2 regions of the Micromonospora musae genome follow, and region 2 is predicted to be linked to the other one. Evidence: riboswitches for the same ligand, from Rfam matches in the RefSeq annotation. Region 2 holds a riboswitch; the other holds the start of a gene.
The links. Region 2 has a riboswitch for glycine ahead of D7147_RS06605 (amidohydrolase). Riboswitches for the same ligand answer to the same signal wherever they lie in the genome.
Positions count from the first base shown of each region.

Region 1 (7,866 bases), on a different contig from region 2:
CGCGGATCAGACCGGCGGCGTGGTCGCCGCGGTCGGTGAGTTCCCGTTCCAGCAGGCGGGCGATCTTCCCGTGTCCTCCGGCGATGACGACGCGCATGCCTTCCAACCTAGCCGCCGGTGGGCGCGGCGGTGGACGCTGAGGCAGCATGGAGGCGTGACGGAGATGATCGACGCGCTGGTCGAGCGGGTCAGCGGCGGCGGTGTCGTGGTGTTGAGCGGGGCGGGGCTGTCGACCGAGTCGGGGATCCCGGACTACCGGGGGCCCAGCGGGGCGGCGCGCCGGCACACCCCGATGACGTATCAGACGTTCACGGGGGATCCGCTGGCGCGGCGCCGCTACTGGGCGCGCAGCCACGTGGGGTGGCGGCTGATGGCCCGCGCGTGGCCGAACGACGGGCATCGGGCGGTGGCCCGGTTGCAGCACGGCGGCCTGGTCGACGCGGTGATCACGCAGAACGTGGACGGGTTGCACACGGCGGCGGGCAGCCGCGAGGTGGTGGAGCTGCACGGTCGTCTGGACGTGGTGGTCTGCCTGGACTGCGGCAACCGGGTCTCGCGGGAGGAGCTGGACCGGCGGCTGCGGGAGGCGAATCCGGATTTCGCGGCGCGGGTCGCGGCGGTGAACCCCGACGGTGACGTGGAGCTCGACGACGCGCAGGAGGCCGGGTTCCACGTGGTGGACTGCACGGTCTGCGGCGGGGGGACGTTGAAGCCGGACGTGGTGTTCTTCGGGGAGACGGTGCCGGCGCCGCGGGTGGCGAGCTGCTTCGCCCTGGTGGAGCGGGCCCGGCTGCTGCTGGTGCTGGGTTCGTCACTGACGGTGATGTCGGGGCGGCGGTTCGTGCTGCGGGCGGCGAAGCTCGGCATCCCCGTGGTGATCGTCAACCAGGGGGCCACCCGCGGGGACGCGTACGCGTCGTTGACCGTGGACGCGGCGTTGGGTCGCGTGCTGCCCGCGCTGGCCGATCGGGCGGTCGGCGCGGCGGCGGTGACGCCGGTCACGCCGGTGGCCGCCGGCTGAGGCCCGCCCGCGCGGGACGGCACCGGCCGGACCCGCGCGCAAGATCACGTGGCCGGGGTACGAAATCTGGCGGAAACCCGAGCGCTGGTAGCGTTGACCATGCCGGTAACACCCACGGGGGAGAGACCGCCCAGCTGTACCCGGGCGGCGCCGAAGGGGCAAATCCTCCCCGGAACCTCTCAGGCAAAAGGACCTCGTGGGCAGGCACTGTGGAGCGCTGCACGGGGCGCGACAGAGGGGGAGGCCGACCTGTTCGACCTCGCCCCCCGGGAGCGCAGCCCATGACCGCAGAGTTCGCCACCCGTCACATCGGCCCCGGCCCGGACGACGAGCGCCGGATGTTGGAGACCGTCGGCCACAGCTCCATCGACGAGTTGATGGACGCGGCGATCCCCGAGGTGATCCGCTGGCACGGCACCCTGGACCTGCCGGACCCGGCGACCGAGGCGGAGGCGCTCGCCGAGCTGCGGGCGTTCGCCTCCCGCAACACCGTCGCCGTTTCCATGATCGGTCTGGGGTACCACGGCACGCACACCCCGGGTGTGATCCGCCGTAACGTGCTGGAGGATCCGGCCTGGTACACGGCGTACACGCCGTACCAGCCGGAGATCAGCCAGGGCCGGCTGGAGGCGCTGCTGAACTTCCAGACCATGGTCACCGACCTGACCGGGCTGGCCACCGCGAACGCGTCGATGCTCGACGAGGGCACCGCCGCGGCCGAGGCGATGACCTTGGCGCGGCGCGCGTCGAAGAGCAAGAGCAACGTGTACGTGGTCGACGCCGACGCGCTGCCGCAGACCATCGCGGTGATCAGCAGCCGGGCGGAGCCGCTCGGCCTCGAGGTGCGGGTGCTGGACCTGGCGACCGAACCCCTGCCGGGTGAGCTGTTCGGCCTGCACCTGCAGTACCCGGGGGCGTCCGGTGCGGTGCGCGACCACGCGGGGCTGGTCGACGCGGCGCACGCCGCCGGGGCGGTGGTGACCGTCGCCGCGGACCTGCTGGCGTTGACGCTGCTGCGCGCGCCGGGGGAGATCGGCGCGGACATCGCCGCGGGCACCACCCAGCGTTTCGGTGTGCCGATGGGCTTCGGTGGCCCGCACGCCGGTTACCTGGCGGTGCGCTCGGGGTTGGAGCGGATGCTGCCGGGCCGGCTGGTCGGCGTGTCGAAGGACGCGGACGGCAACCGGGCGTACCGGCTGGCGTTGCAGACCCGGGAGCAGCACATCCGGCGGGAGAAGGCGACCAGCAACATCTGCACCGCGCAGGTGCTGCTCGCCGTGATGGCCGGCATGTACGCCGTGTACCACGGCCCGGACGGGCTGCGGGCCATCGCCCGGCGTACCCACGAGATGGCGGCCCGGCTCGCGGCCGGCCTGCGCGCCGGCGGGGTGGACGTCGCGGACGTCGCGTTCTTCGACACCGTCACCGCGACGGTGCCCGGCCGGGCCGCCGAGGTCGTCGCCGCGGCCGCCGAGCGGGGGGTGAACCTGCGGCTGGTCGACGCCGACCGGGTCGGGGTCTCCTGCGACGAGACGACCACCGGCGCGCACGTGGCGGCGGTGTGGGCGGCGTTCGGGGTGGCCGGGGTCGACGGGGACGTCGACGCCGCGCTGCCGGCGGCGCTGGCCCGCACCTCGGAGTTCCTGACCCACCCGGTGTTCAACAGCCACCACTCGGAGACGGCGATGCTGCGCTACCTGCGCCGGCTGGCCGACTTCGACTACGCCCTGGACCGGGGCATGATCCCGCTGGGGTCGTGCACGATGAAGCTGAACGCGACCACCGAGATGGAGCCGGTCAGCTGGGCCGAGTTCGCGCACATCCACCCGTTCGCGCCGGCGGAGCAGACCACCGGCTACCGGGAGATGATCAGCCAGCTGGAGGGGTGGCTGGCCGAGGTGACCGGCTACGACGCGGTCAGCGTGCAGCCCAACGCCGGTTCGCAGGGGGAGCTGGCGGGGCTACTGGCGATCCGCGCGTACCACCGGGCCCGGGGTGAGGGGCACCGGGACGTGTGTCTGATCCCGTCGTCGGCGCACGGCACCAACGCGGCCAGCGCCGTGATGGCCGGGATGCGGGTGGTCGTGGTGGCCTGCGACGAGGACGGCAACGTCGACCTGGTCGACCTCGACGCGAAGATCGACAAGCATCGGGAGACGCTCGCCGCGATCATGGTGACGTACCCGTCGACGCACGGGGTGTACGAGACGGGCATCGCGCAGCTCTGCGCGAAGGTCCACGACGCGGGCGGTCAGGTGTACGTCGACGGGGCGAACCTCAACGCCCTGGTCGGGTTCGCGAAGCCGGGGAAGTTCGGGGCGGACGTGTCGCACCTGAACCTGCACAAGACGTTCTGCATCCCGCACGGCGGCGGCGGCCCGGGGGTGGGTCCGGTGGCGGTGCGCGCGCACCTGGCCCCGTACCTGCCGGGTGACCCGGCGGGGGAGCGGGCCGACGGCTCGCCGGCGATCTCGGCGGCCCGGTACGGGTCGGCGGGGATCCTGCCGATTCCGTGGGCGTACCTGCGGATGATGGGCGCGGAGGGGCTGTCGCGGGCCACCGGGGTGGCGGTGCTGGCCGCGAACTACGTGGCGGCGCGGCTGCGTAACCACTACCCGGTGCTGTACTCCGGCAACAAGGGCCTGGTGGCCCACGAGTGCATCCTCGACCTGCGTCCGTTGACGAAGGCGACCGGGGTAAGCGTCGACGACGTGGCGAAGCGGCTGATCGACTACGGCTTCCACGCGCCCACGATGTCGTTCCCGGTGGCCGGGACGCTCATGGTGGAGCCCACCGAGAGCGAGGACCTGGGTGAGCTGGACCGGTTCTGCGACGCGATGATCGCCATCCGGGCGGAGATCGACGAGGTGGCTGCCGGGCGGTGGCCGGCGGGGGACAACCCGCTGTCCAACGCGCCGCACACCGCGGCGATGGTCACCGGTGACGAGTGGCCGCACCCGTACCCGCGGTCGGTGGGCGCGTACCCGGCCGGGGTGGACCGGGCCGGTAAGTACTGGCCGCCGGTGCGGCGCATCGACGGCGCGTACGGCGACCGGAACCTGGTCTGCTCGTGCCCGTCGCCGGAGGCGTTCGAGGACTGATCGCGGCGAGCCGGGGCGGTCGGATCGCACCGCCCCGGCGTCGTCGACCCGGCCGCGGCGGCCCCGGATCGGGGCTAGCCTGGTCGACGGACGTGCGGTGACGCTGTGTGGTCGCTCAGGCGACGAGGGCGTGTCGGGCGGGGCCGCGGTGCGGGGCGATGCAGCTGCCGTCGGGGAGCAGTTCGCCGGTGTCCTCGAAGACGATCACGCCGTTGCAGAGCAGGCTCCAGCCCTGCTCATGGAAGCAGGCGAGGACCCGGGCGGCTTCCCGATCAACGGCGTCGGCGGAGGGGCAGGTGGGTTGGTGCTGGCACATCGGGTTCTCCGGACTGTGGGGGCACTGTGTCATGGTTCACATGACCAGTGACGCACAGTACCAAGCGAAAGTGGTCCGCATCGAGCAGGTCCACGCGGGCGAGTCGGGAAATCCGCTGAACGGACGAGGAAGAATGGGCCAGTCGGCGTGGACACGCTTTCAGTAGCAGCGATCGATGTTCCGGCGGCGCCCGCCGGCTGCCGCCGTACCCTGGTCGAACGGGCCCGCTGGCAGTGGCGCCCCAGCGACGGCGGTGACCCCGCCGCCGACGTGCAGGAGTTCCTCGCCGCGCACGGCCTGCCGCTGGACGACCTGGCCCGCCCCGCCCCCGACCACGACCCGGACGGTCCCTGTGGCGCCGCCCTCTACGTCTCGGCCGCGGCAGGCGCGCTGATCGGCGGCGCGCCGGCCGGTGCGCCGACCCCCTCGCCGGCGCTGCCGGAGATCGCCGTGGTGGTGTACGGCCACACCGACGCACCGCCACCACCACCGCCGCCGGCCGCCGGACCCTGGCGGCTCGGCGACTGGCGGGAGAGCTGGACCCCGACGCAGCACGCCGAAGCCGTCGAGGCGGTCCGCCAGGCCATCGGCCGCGGCGACGTCTACCAGGTCAACGTGGTCGGGCACGCCGCCGCCCGCTACACCGGCGATCCGCTGCCGGCCCTCACCCGGCTCGGCGCGCTACCCGGCGCCCGCTACGGCGGCACGCTGACCGGCGCGGGCTGGGCGATCGGCTGCGCTTCCCCGGAGACGCTCATCGAACTCACCGACGGCCGGCTGGTCACCCGACCCATCAAGGGCACCCGCCCGGCCACCGCCGCCGGCGCGCGGGAGCTGCGGGCCAGCGCGAAGGAACGCGCCGAACACGTGATGATCGTCGACCTGGAACGCAACGACCTGGCCCGCGTCGCCCGCACCGGCAGCGTGCGGGTGGACCAGCTCTTCGCGGTACGCCGCTGGTGCGACCTGTGGCAGGCCGAGTCGACGATCTCCGCGGTCGTCGCCGACGGGCTGGGCCTGGCCGACCTGCTGCGCGCGGTCTGCCCCGGCGGGTCGGTCACCGGGGCGCCGAAACGCGCCGCCCTGGAACAGATCGCCGCCCTGGAACCCGTCGGCCGCGGCGCCGGCATGGGCGCGCTCGGCTGGGTGGCCCCCGGCCGGATCGACCTGGGGCTGACCATCCGCACCGCCGCCGCCGACGGCCAGCGGCTGCACGTGTGGGCCGGCGGCGGCATCACCTGGGACAGCGACCCGTGGGCGGAGGTCGCCGAGGCCGCCGCGAAGAGCCTCCCGGTGCGCGCCGCCCTCGCCGGCTGACCCGGCACGCCCTCCTTGCGTTCCCGGGAGATCAGGTCGGCCTTGCGGAGCAGCGCGAGCCGCTCCTGCGTCGACCGCCGCGCGCGGTCGCGGTGTCGAGCGTGGGTTGCTCAGCGGGCGAAGTCGTCCAGCGCGGCGACGACCCGCTCGCCGATGCCGCGTCCGGCGCCGTGACCGGCGGCCTCGACCAGCTCCAGGCGCGCATCCGGCCAGGCCTGCGCCAGCTGCCACGCGATGACCGGCGGGCTGCTGATGTCCAACCGGCCGTGCAGCAGCACCCCGGGCACCCCTGCCAGCCGGTGCGCGTCGCGCTGCAGCTGCCCGTCGGGCAGGAACGCGGCGTTGCGCCAGTAGTGGGTGACCAGCCGGGCCGAACGCATCCGGAACTCGGGATCCTCGAAGCGGGGGTCCGGACCGGCGCCGGGGACCGTGCGCACATGGGTGTCGTCCCAGGCGCACCAGTCGCGGGCGGCCCGCTCCCGTACGGCCGGGTCGGGGTCGGCCAGCAGCCGGGCGTACGCGTCGGCCAGGTCACCGTCGCGGTCGGCCGCCGGCACGCCGTCGCGGAAACGGGCCCACTCGGCGGGGAAGATCCGGCCCATCTCCCGCGTGATCCACTCGACCTCACCGGGGCTGGTGGTGACCACGCTGAACAGCACCATCGCGCTGACCCGCTCCGGGTGACGCTGGGCGTACGCCAGGGCGAGGGTGGAGCCCCACGACGCGCCGAGCACCAGCCACCGGTCCACGTCGAGGTGCTCGCGCAGCCGTTCGATGTCGGCGATCAGGTGAGCGGTGGTGTTGACGGAGAGGTCGACGTGCGGGTCGGCGGCGTCCGGGCGGCTGCGTCCGCAGCCCCGCTGGTCGAACAGGAGCACCCGGTAGCGGGCCGGGTCGAAGTAGCGCCGCCAGCCGGGCGTGGCCCCGGAGCCGGGACCGCCGTGCAGCACCACCGCCGGTACGCCCTGCGGGTTGCCGCAGGTCTCCCAGTAGAGGTGCTGGCCGTCGCCGACGTCGAGCATGCCGTGGGCGTACGGCTCCACCAGTGGATACATCCGGCCCTCCCCAGAGACGACAGCGGCGTTACGTTAGCGGTGTGCACTCCACGCCGGTCATTGCGGCCACCCTGGCCACCCTGGCCGCCGTCGCGCGCCGAGCGCTGCGCCCGCACAGGCCGCCGCCTCCGGCGCCGTACGGCGTACGTCCGGGCGGCGGTAGAGTCACCGGACGTGACCACGGAGTACAGCGGCACCGGTGACCCCGCGCGCAGCCTCGCCCTGCTCTGGCGAACCCGCGAACCCGCCAGCCGCAAGGGCCGCGCCGACCTGAGCGTCGAGCGGATCATCCGCGCCGCCATCGACCTGGCCGACGCCGAAGGGCTCGGCGCGCTGTCCATGCGCCGCGTCGCCGAACGCCTCGCCGTCGGCACCATGTCGCTCTACACGCACGTACCCGGCAAGGGCGAACTGCTCGACCTGATGCTCGACACCGCCTATGGCGAGACCCTCACCAGTGAGCCCACCGGCGACACCTGGCGCGACCGGCTGGAAGACCTCGCCCAGCAGACCTGGGCGCTGTACCTGCGCCACCCGTGGCTGCTGCAGGTCGCCACCAGCCGCCCACCCCTGGGCCCCAACCTGATCGCCCGCTACGAACGCGAGCTGCGCGCCGTGGACGGCATCGGCCTCACCGACCTCGAGATGGACGCCGTGCTCACCCTCGTCGGCGGGTTCGTCCACGGCGCCGTCCGCGGCGCCGTCGAACAGGCCCAGGCCGCCGAACGCACCGGCCTGACCGAACAACAGTGGTGGCACGCCCACGCCCCCTACCTGGAGAAGGCGATGGACCCCCACCGCTTCCCCCTCGCCGCCCGGGTCGGCGCGGCCGCCGGCCAGGAGTACCAGGCCGCCGGCGACCCCGTACGGGCGTTCGAGTTCGGCCTGGCGCGCATCCTCGACGGCATCGAGGTGCTCATCCGCGGCCGCCGCACCGCCGGATAATCTTGCCGACATGACCATGCGCCCCATCCGGATCATCGGCGACCCCGTGCTGCGCACCTCGTGCGCGCCGGTGACCAGCTTCGACGCCGAACTACGCGCCCTCGTCGGCGA
Region 1 covers NZ_RAZS01000003.1:740,740-748,605, forward strand. Annotated here, with positions in the region: gene D7147_RS11475 (NAD(P)H-binding protein) at 1-97, opposite strand, end outside; gene D7147_RS11480 (NAD-dependent protein deacetylase) at 164-1,021, shown strand; glycine riboswitch at 1,129-1,226, shown strand; gene gcvP (aminomethyl-transferring glycine dehydrogenase) at 1,303-4,122, shown strand; gene D7147_RS11490 (DUF5999 family protein) at 4,238-4,438, opposite strand; gene D7147_RS11495 (chorismate-binding protein) at 4,586-5,755, shown strand; gene pip (prolyl aminopeptidase) at 5,866-6,810, opposite strand; gene D7147_RS11505 (TetR/AcrR family transcriptional regulator) at 6,985-7,755, shown strand; gene def (peptide deformylase) at 7,766-7,866, shown strand, end outside.
Region 1: it holds a riboswitch for glycine, as region 2 does, so the genes downstream of both, gcvP (aminomethyl-transferring glycine dehydrogenase) here and D7147_RS06605 (amidohydrolase) in region 2, are expected to answer to the same signal.

Region 2 (7,866 bases):
CGGCGACTTCGACGCCGCCCTCGCCGACGGCAAGAAGAAGATCGCCGACGCCGGTGCCGCCGGCCGCCCGTTCGCCATCGCCGACGGCTGGAAGGAGGGGAGCACGGTGAGCATCCGGATGTTCGGCCAGGGCGCGCTCGTCTCCCAGCTCGGCATCCAGCTCGGCCTGACGAACGCCTGGACCGGCAAGACCGACGAGGCGTGGGGCCTGGGCCAGACCGACGTCGAGGGGCTGACCGTCCTCAAGGACCCGAACCTGCACTTCTTCTACAACGCCTCCGACGGCGTCGACGTCTTCGCCGACGGCCTCGCCGGCAACGCCATCTGGAAGTCGCTGCCCTTCGTCCAGCAGAAGCACCTGCACCGGATGCCCGACGGCATCTGGACCTTCGGTGGGCCGCTCTCCGGTAAGCAGTACATCGACCAGTTCGTCAAGACCTACGCGGTGTGAACACCCTGACCGCGCCCCCGCGCCCGGAGCCGGCCCTCGCGCCGGCTCCGGCCGGGCCCCTCGCCAAGCCCCGCCTCGTCGGGCTCTTCGTCGCCGCGATCCTGCTCACGCTCGTCGTCGCGGCGGTCCACCTCACCCAGGGCACCTCCGCCGTCGGCGCCCTCGACCTGCTGCGGCTGGCCACCGGCGGCGACGACGAGGCGGCCCGCGTGCTGATCGCCTCCCGGCTGCCCCGGTTGCTCGCCGGCCTCACCATCGGCGTCGCGCTCGGCTTCGCCGGCGCCGCCTTCCAGTCGGTCGCCCGCAACCCGCTCGCCTCGCCGGACACCCTCGCCGTCAACGCCGGCGCCCACCTCGCCATCGTCGCCGTGGCCGCGTTCGGGATCGCGCTGCCCGCGCTGCCGGCTGGCGCCCTCGCCTTCGGTGGCGGCATCGCCGCGGCGGCGCTCGTGCTGGCCATGTCCGCCGGTGGACAGACCGGCACCACCCGGCTCGTGCTCGCCGGCTCGGCCACCGCCATGGCGCTCAGCTCGGTGACCACCCTGCTGCTGCTCCTCTTCGAACAGGCCACCATCGGCCTCTTCGCCTGGGGCAACGGCTCCCTGGTGCAGAGCGACCTGGTCGCGGTCCGCGAACTCGCGCCGGTGATCGGCCTCGCCGTCGTGGCGCTGATGCTGCTCGGGCACCGGCTGGACATTCTCGGCCTCGGCGACGACACGGCCACCGTCCTCGGTCTCGACGTGCGGCGCACCCGGGTGCTGGTGACCCTGCTCGCCGTCCTGCTCTCCGCCGCCGCGGTGACCCTGACCGGCCCGGTCGCCTTCGTCGGCCTCTGCGCGCCGGTGATCGTCCGCCTGCTCGGCCGGGTGGTGCCCGGCGTGCACCGGCACCGGATCCTGCTGCCGCTCTCCGGCATCACCGGGGTGCTCATCGTGCTCGGCTCCGACATCCTGCTGCGGGCCGTGATGGGCGGGCAGGCCGGCGTCGACATCCCCACCGGGGTCGTCACCACCCTCTTCGGAGCGGCCGTCCTGATCTGGCTCGCCCGACGGCACCGCGACGCCGGCCCGACCCGCCGCCCACCCGGCGGCCACGCGGCCGTCCGCAGCTCGACCTTCCACCGCTCGGTGGTCGCCGTGGCCGCGCTGCTCACCGTCGGGGCGGTGCTGGTCGGCATGCTCGCCGGGGACACCTGGGTGCTGCTCGGCGACATCGTCAACTGGCTGAACGGGAACACCGGGCCCGCGTACACCTTCGTGCTGGACCAGCGGTGGCCGCGGGTCGCGGCGGCGTTGCTCTCCGGTGCGGCCCTCGCGGTCGCCGGCACCACCGTGCAGGCGGTCTGCCGCAATCCGCTGGCCGAACCGGGCATCCTCGGCATCACCGCCGGTGCGGGCCTGGGTGCGGTCTCGCTGCTGACCTTCGTGCCGCTGGCCGGCGTCTGGGCCGTCTCCGGCGTCGCCGGGCTCGGCGCCCTCCTCGCCTTCGCCCTCGTCTACGGGCTCGCCTGGCGGGGCGGGCTCAGCTCGGACCGGCTGGTCCTGATCGGCTTCGGGGCCTGGCAGGGCGGCTTGGCCCTGATCACCTTCCTGATCGTCTCCTACGATCCGTGGAACACCGGCAAGGCCCTCACCTGGCTCTCCGGCTCCACCTACGGACGCACCGCCACCCAGGTGCTGCCGGTGGCGATCGCCCTGCTGGTCCTCACCCCGGCCGTGGTCGCGGCTCGGCGGGAACTCGATCTGCTCGCCCTCGACGACGACACCCCCCGGGTGCTCGGCGTCCGGCTGGAACGAACCCGGCTACTCGCCCTCGGGGCGGCGGCGCTGCTCACCTCGACAGCGGTCTCCGCCGTCGGCGTGATCGGATTCGTTGGACTGGTGGCGCCGCACCTCGCCCGGGCGCTCGTCGGTGGCCGGCACGCACGGGTCCTGCCGGTCGCGGCACTGCTCGGCGCGTTGCTGGTCAGCGTCGCCGACACACTCGGCCGTACCGTCATCGCGCCCGCGCAGATCCCCGCCGGCCTGGTCATCGCCATGATCGGTACGCCCTACTTCGTGTGGCTGCTCTGGCGCTCCCGCGCCACCGAGCGGTCCCGATGACGGCGGGGGCGCCTCGCCGGTGAACCGTCGCGGCTGCTCGACGGGGTCCGGGGTGGACGGAATACCGGTTGCCGGTGGGGGATCGCCTGCCTAGCCTGCTGGCTGTGCAGACCCCCACCCTCGCCCTGCGGCGGGCGCACCAGTGAGCAGTCGTCTCCGTGAGATCGCCCGGCATTCGGTGGCGATCGTCGAGTCGGGGCGGTACCGCTCGGGCTCCGGCGTGGAGGTCGACCTCGGCGAGGCGGTACCCGCCGCCATCGCCGGCACCCGGCACCATCTCCCGGACGATGTGCTCGTCCCGCCAAGCGCAGCGGTGGGCGCCGGTGTCGTCGAGGTGACGTACGAGACGACGTTGCAGGCCGCCCGGCGACTCGGGTCCGGCGCCGCGGCCCTGGTGTTCGCCTCGGCGAAGAATCCGGGCGGTGGGTTCCTCGGCGGGGCGAAGGCGCAGGAGGAGAGCATCGCCCGCTCGTCGGCGCTGTACCCGTGCCTGCTCGCCGCGCCGGATTTCTACGCCTTCCACCGGGCCCAGCGGGATCTGCGCTACAGCGACCGGGTGATCTACTCGCCGGGCGTGCCGGTGTTCCGCGACGACAAGGGTGTGCTGCTCGACGAGCCGTACGGCACGTCGTTCCTGACCGCCGCGGCCCCGAACCTCGGCGCGATCGTCCGCAACCAGCCCGAGCACGCCTCCGACGTGCCGGCGGTGCTGGCCCGGCGGGCCCGGCGGGTGCTGGAGGTGGCCGCCGCGCACGGACACCGGAGGATCGTGTTGGGCGCGTGGGGGTGCGGGGTGTTCCGCAACGACCCGGCCACGGTCGCCGGCGCGTTCGCCGAGGCGCTGCGGGCGGTGGGCCGGTTCGACCTCGTGGTCTTCGCCATCCGCGACGGTCTGGCCGGCACCCCGGTGTACCGCGCCTTCGCGGAACGTCTCCCGGGTGCCGCCGCGGGCTAGCCGACCGGCCACCCGGCGGCCCGTCCGTCGGCGGTGCGAGGGCGTCGGCGGGGCCGGCGGCTGCGGGTGGAGGTCCGGCAGCAGCGGACCTCGGGGGTGGGCGGAGGTTCGGACTTTCCGGACGTGCGGCCGTGGGGGAGGGCCTAGCCTGAAGGGCGCCACCGCTTCCTCGGCCGCAGGGAGCGGTTCGGCCGCGAATGGCCGCGACGAGGGCAGGAATGGCTGATCGATGACCGGGGCGAGACCGTCGGGGCTGATCCGGGATCCCCGGTCCTCGAGTCGATCGACGCTCCTGGAACTGCTCCTCGACGTCTTCTACATCGCCACGTTCGCGCAGTTGTCGATGCAGTTGGCCCGGGACCTCTCCTGGCGTGGGCTGGCGAATACGGTAATCCTGCTGCTGGCCGCCTGGTGGACGTGGTCGGTCATCGCGATCGCGACCGACTTCTTCGATCCCCGCGAGCGGGTCATCCAACGGGTTCTCGCCACCGGCATGCTCGGGGTGGGCCTCATGGCGGCGGCCATTCCGAGCGCCTTCGCCGAGCATGGTCTCCTCTTCGCCGGCGCGTACGTCGGCATCCACCTGGCCCGCGGGCTCATGCTGGTGCGGGCGTTGCGCGGGCACTTCGCGCAGCTCCGGGTGAAGCTGTTCCTGTTCTGGTTCGCCTTCTCCGGGCTGCTCTGGCTGGCCGGCGCGCTCACCGATCCGGAATTGCGTCGAGCGTTATGGGCTGCCGCCCTCGTAATCGAATACATCGTCGCCGCGCTGCGCTTTCCGACGCCCGGGCTGGGCCGGGTTCCACTCGAACAGTACGACCGGTTGACCCCGCATTTCGGCGAGCGATACCAGCAGATCGCCATTCTGGTGATCGGCGACCTGGTGCTGGCCTCCACGCTGAAACTCAGCATTCTGGGCTTCGCCACCGCGCGGGTCGTCATCTTCCTGGCGGCTATCGCCGCGGCGCTGCTGCTGTGGCAGATCTACGTGTTCCGGACCGAACTCCTCGTCGAGAAATCGGTGCGCCGGCATCCGCGTCGCGCGGTGCGCCTCGCGCCGTACGTCTACGTCGTTCTGGTGGCCGGGGTGATCGCGACGACCGCCGGAGTGGACCTCGCCCTCGCCGAGCCGTTCGGAAGCACGCACAGCGGTCTGGTCGCGCTCGTGGTCGGCGGCTCGTTCCTGTTCCTGCTCGGACGGGTGATCTTCGAGTACGAGCTCCTCGACCGGCTCTCCCGATCCCGGATCGGCTGGCTGGTGCTGATGATCGCGGTGATGCCGGCGCTGAAGCTGCTGGCCCCGATCTTCGTCGTGATCGTCAACGCCGGCATCCTGTTCGGCGTGACCCGTACGGATGCGTGGCGGGGTCGGCGCGACGCTGCCGCATAGTCCGGAGCCGATCCGCTGAGCGGTTTCATCGACCTGATTTCGTCGTGTCGACATCGAAGGCAGCCGAATCCTTGACTGAGCAACCATGGGACGAGGGTTGACATTCGGCCGCCTTCTGCGTTGGATCAAATAAGCCGTTTGAGGAGCTGCAGGAGAGTCCTCCCCCTGGCCAAGGGGGGCGCCGAAGGAGCAACCTCCCCGGAAACTCACAGGCCCAAGTACTGCAGTTCCGAGGCGCCACTGGAGAGCAGCGGCATGCGCCGCTCACCGAAGGGGGAAGCCGGCGAGAGCCGGGGACACTCTCAGGTACACAGACAGTGGGGACGGAGGGCGCCCGCCGCGTCCAATGGTCAGCCGGCTCATCGTCATGCCTCCGATCCCCCCTCCAGCCCTTCCTCCCGACGCGACTCCGTGACTCCGGGTCGCCGATCGTCCCTGGGCTTGTCGATGACCCGTCAGCGTGGCCGGTTGATCAGCTCTCAATCGAGGAGCGTTGCACCATGTGCGAAACCGATCATCTCGATCCGTCGGGTTACAGCCGTCGGGACCTGCTGGGGCTGCTCGGCATGGCCGGCGCCGGGTTGGCGATCGCCCCCGCGCTGGCGGCGGACCCGGCCCTGGCTGCCGCGTCGGACCTCGCGCTCGACCCGAAGACGATGCCGTCCGATCTCGTCAACTACGAGCCGCCGACGAACCTCGCCGTCGACTCGCAGGCCAAGGATGCCGCGATCTCGTGGATCGACCGCCAGTCGGAGCGGATCGCCGGTCTGAACGACCGGATCTGGGAGTACGCGGAACCCTCGCTGGCGGAGTGGAACTCCTCCTGGGCGGAGGCGCAGTTCCTGGCGGCCAACGGGTTCACGATCGAGTGGGGTGCGGGCGGCATGCCCACCGCGTTCGTGGCCACGTTCAGCCACGGCACCGGCAAGCCGGTGATCGGCTTCAGCGGCGAGTACGACGCGCTGCCCGGGTTGTCGCAGGAGAAGGGGAACCCGAAGCACAACCCGCTGGTCTACCACCATGACCCGTACGCCCCCACGTACGGCTTCGGCCACGGCTGCGGGCACTGCGCGCTGGGTGCCGCGGCTGCCGGCGCCGCGGCGGCGACGGCGGCGGCCATGAAGGCACGCAACCTCGACGGCACCATCAAGTTCTTCGGCTCCACGGCGGAGGAGCAGCTCGTCGGTAAGTCGGTCGCGGTGAAGGCGGGGGTCTACCGGGGGCTGGACGCCTTCGTCGACTGGCACCCGGCCACCAACAACAGCACCAGTTGGAGCTCGGGCAACGCGATGTACAGCGTCGCCTTCCACTTCCTCGGCACCGACGGTCACGGCGGCTCCCCGCTGGAGACCAGGTCCACCCAGGACGCGGTCACGGCGATGGCGATGCTCACCGAGTTCCTTCGCGAGAGCGACATGGCGCACACCGCCCGTATGCACCATGCGATCCGGCAGACGGGGCAGGCGCCGAACGTCTTCCCGACGCTGTCGAGCATCTGGTACTACGCGCGTGAGGGCAGTCCGGCCCGTTCGAAGGTCCTGATGGACAAGATCGTCAAGTGCGCGGAGGCAGCCGCGCTGGCGACCGGCACCCGGATGGAGCACCGCATCATGGGCGGCGTGTGGAACAAGCTCGGCAACAAGCGCGGCGCCGAGCTGATGTACGCCAACATGACGCAGGTCGGCCCGCCGACGTTCTCCGAGGCCGACCAGCGCTTCGGCAAGGCGCTGCAGCGGTCGAACGGTTCGGCGGAGACCGGCTTCTCGGGCACGATCAGTGAACTTCGACCTCCATCACCGGTCTTCATGGGTGGCGGCTCGACCGATGTCGCCGACATCAGCTGGCAGGTGCCCACCATCTCCATGGGCACCGCGCACCAGCCCGGCGGTACGAAGAACCACTCGTGGCACCACACCGCCACCGCGGCAGCGAACCCGGGGCACGTCTCCATGCTGGCCGCCGCGAAGTACCTCGCGGCCACCACCGTCGACCTGCTGACCCAGCCGACCATCCTGGCCGAGATGAAGGAGGAGTTCGACCGACGCACTTCCAAGATCAAGTGGAAGAGCATGCTGCCGAACGACTATCAGCTCCCGCTCTACGAGCCGCCGAAGTGGTTCCTGCAGCGGACCGGACAGTCCTGGCCCCCGCGCGGGGTCAAGTGGCCGCCCCGGCGGATCGTCTCGACCGAGACCGCTCCGGACCTCGGGCCGGACCTGCCTCCGTCGAACCTTCCCCCGCTCGACTAGCGCAACCCGCGCCGCCGCCGAAGTTCACGTGAGCGGCTCGCGGCGGTGACACCTGGTCCGGTGTGGTGTCGGGGTCGGCCCCGACACCACACCGGATCGGCCGTCTCCGCGCCGACGCCGGAAAGCCGCATATCGGCTCGCCCGCGCCCGCGCCCTGGTTAGGCTGACCCTGCCATGACCCTCGGTGGCCTGCGGCGTGAGGGGCCGGCGCCTTCGTCGCGCGCCGGGTCGCGAGGCGAAAGGAGATCGTCGTGAGCTCGTCTTCGGCGCGGTACCCCGTCGCGGAGGGTCCCGGCACCGTCTCGCAGGCTCCGCAGCTCCCGGCCGGCTTCACCGACACCTTCGCCAGCCACTACGTGGAGGCCGGCGGAGTGCGTCAGCACGTGGTCGTCGGTGGTGCGGGTCCGCCGCTGCTGCTGGTGCACGGCTGGCCGGAGAGTTGGTACGCCTGGCGGCTGGTGATGCCGGCGCTCGCCCGGGACTTCGAGGTCATCGCGGTCGACCAGCGTGGCATCGGGCGCACCGACAAGCCCCGGGAGGGGTACGACAGCGCCACCCTCGCCAACGACCTGGTCGCGCTGATGGACGCGCTCGGCCACCAGCGGTTCGCCGTCGTCGGCCACGACACCGGCTACATCATCGCCTACGCGCTGGCGGCGGACCACCCGGACCGGGTCGAGCGCCTGGTCGTCGCCGAGATCCCCGGGCCGCCGGAGGTGTCC
Region 2 covers NZ_RAZS01000002.1:495,054-502,919, forward strand. Annotated here, with positions in the region: gene D7147_RS06585 (ABC transporter substrate-binding protein) at 1-451, shown strand, start outside; gene D7147_RS06590 (iron ABC transporter permease) at 448-2,553, shown strand; gene D7147_RS06595 (TIGR02452 family protein) at 2,696-3,508, shown strand; gene D7147_RS06600 (low temperature requirement protein A) at 3,738-4,895, shown strand; glycine riboswitch at 5,035-5,129, shown strand; gene D7147_RS06605 (amidohydrolase) at 5,396-7,144, shown strand; gene D7147_RS06610 (alpha/beta fold hydrolase) at 7,396-7,866, shown strand, end outside.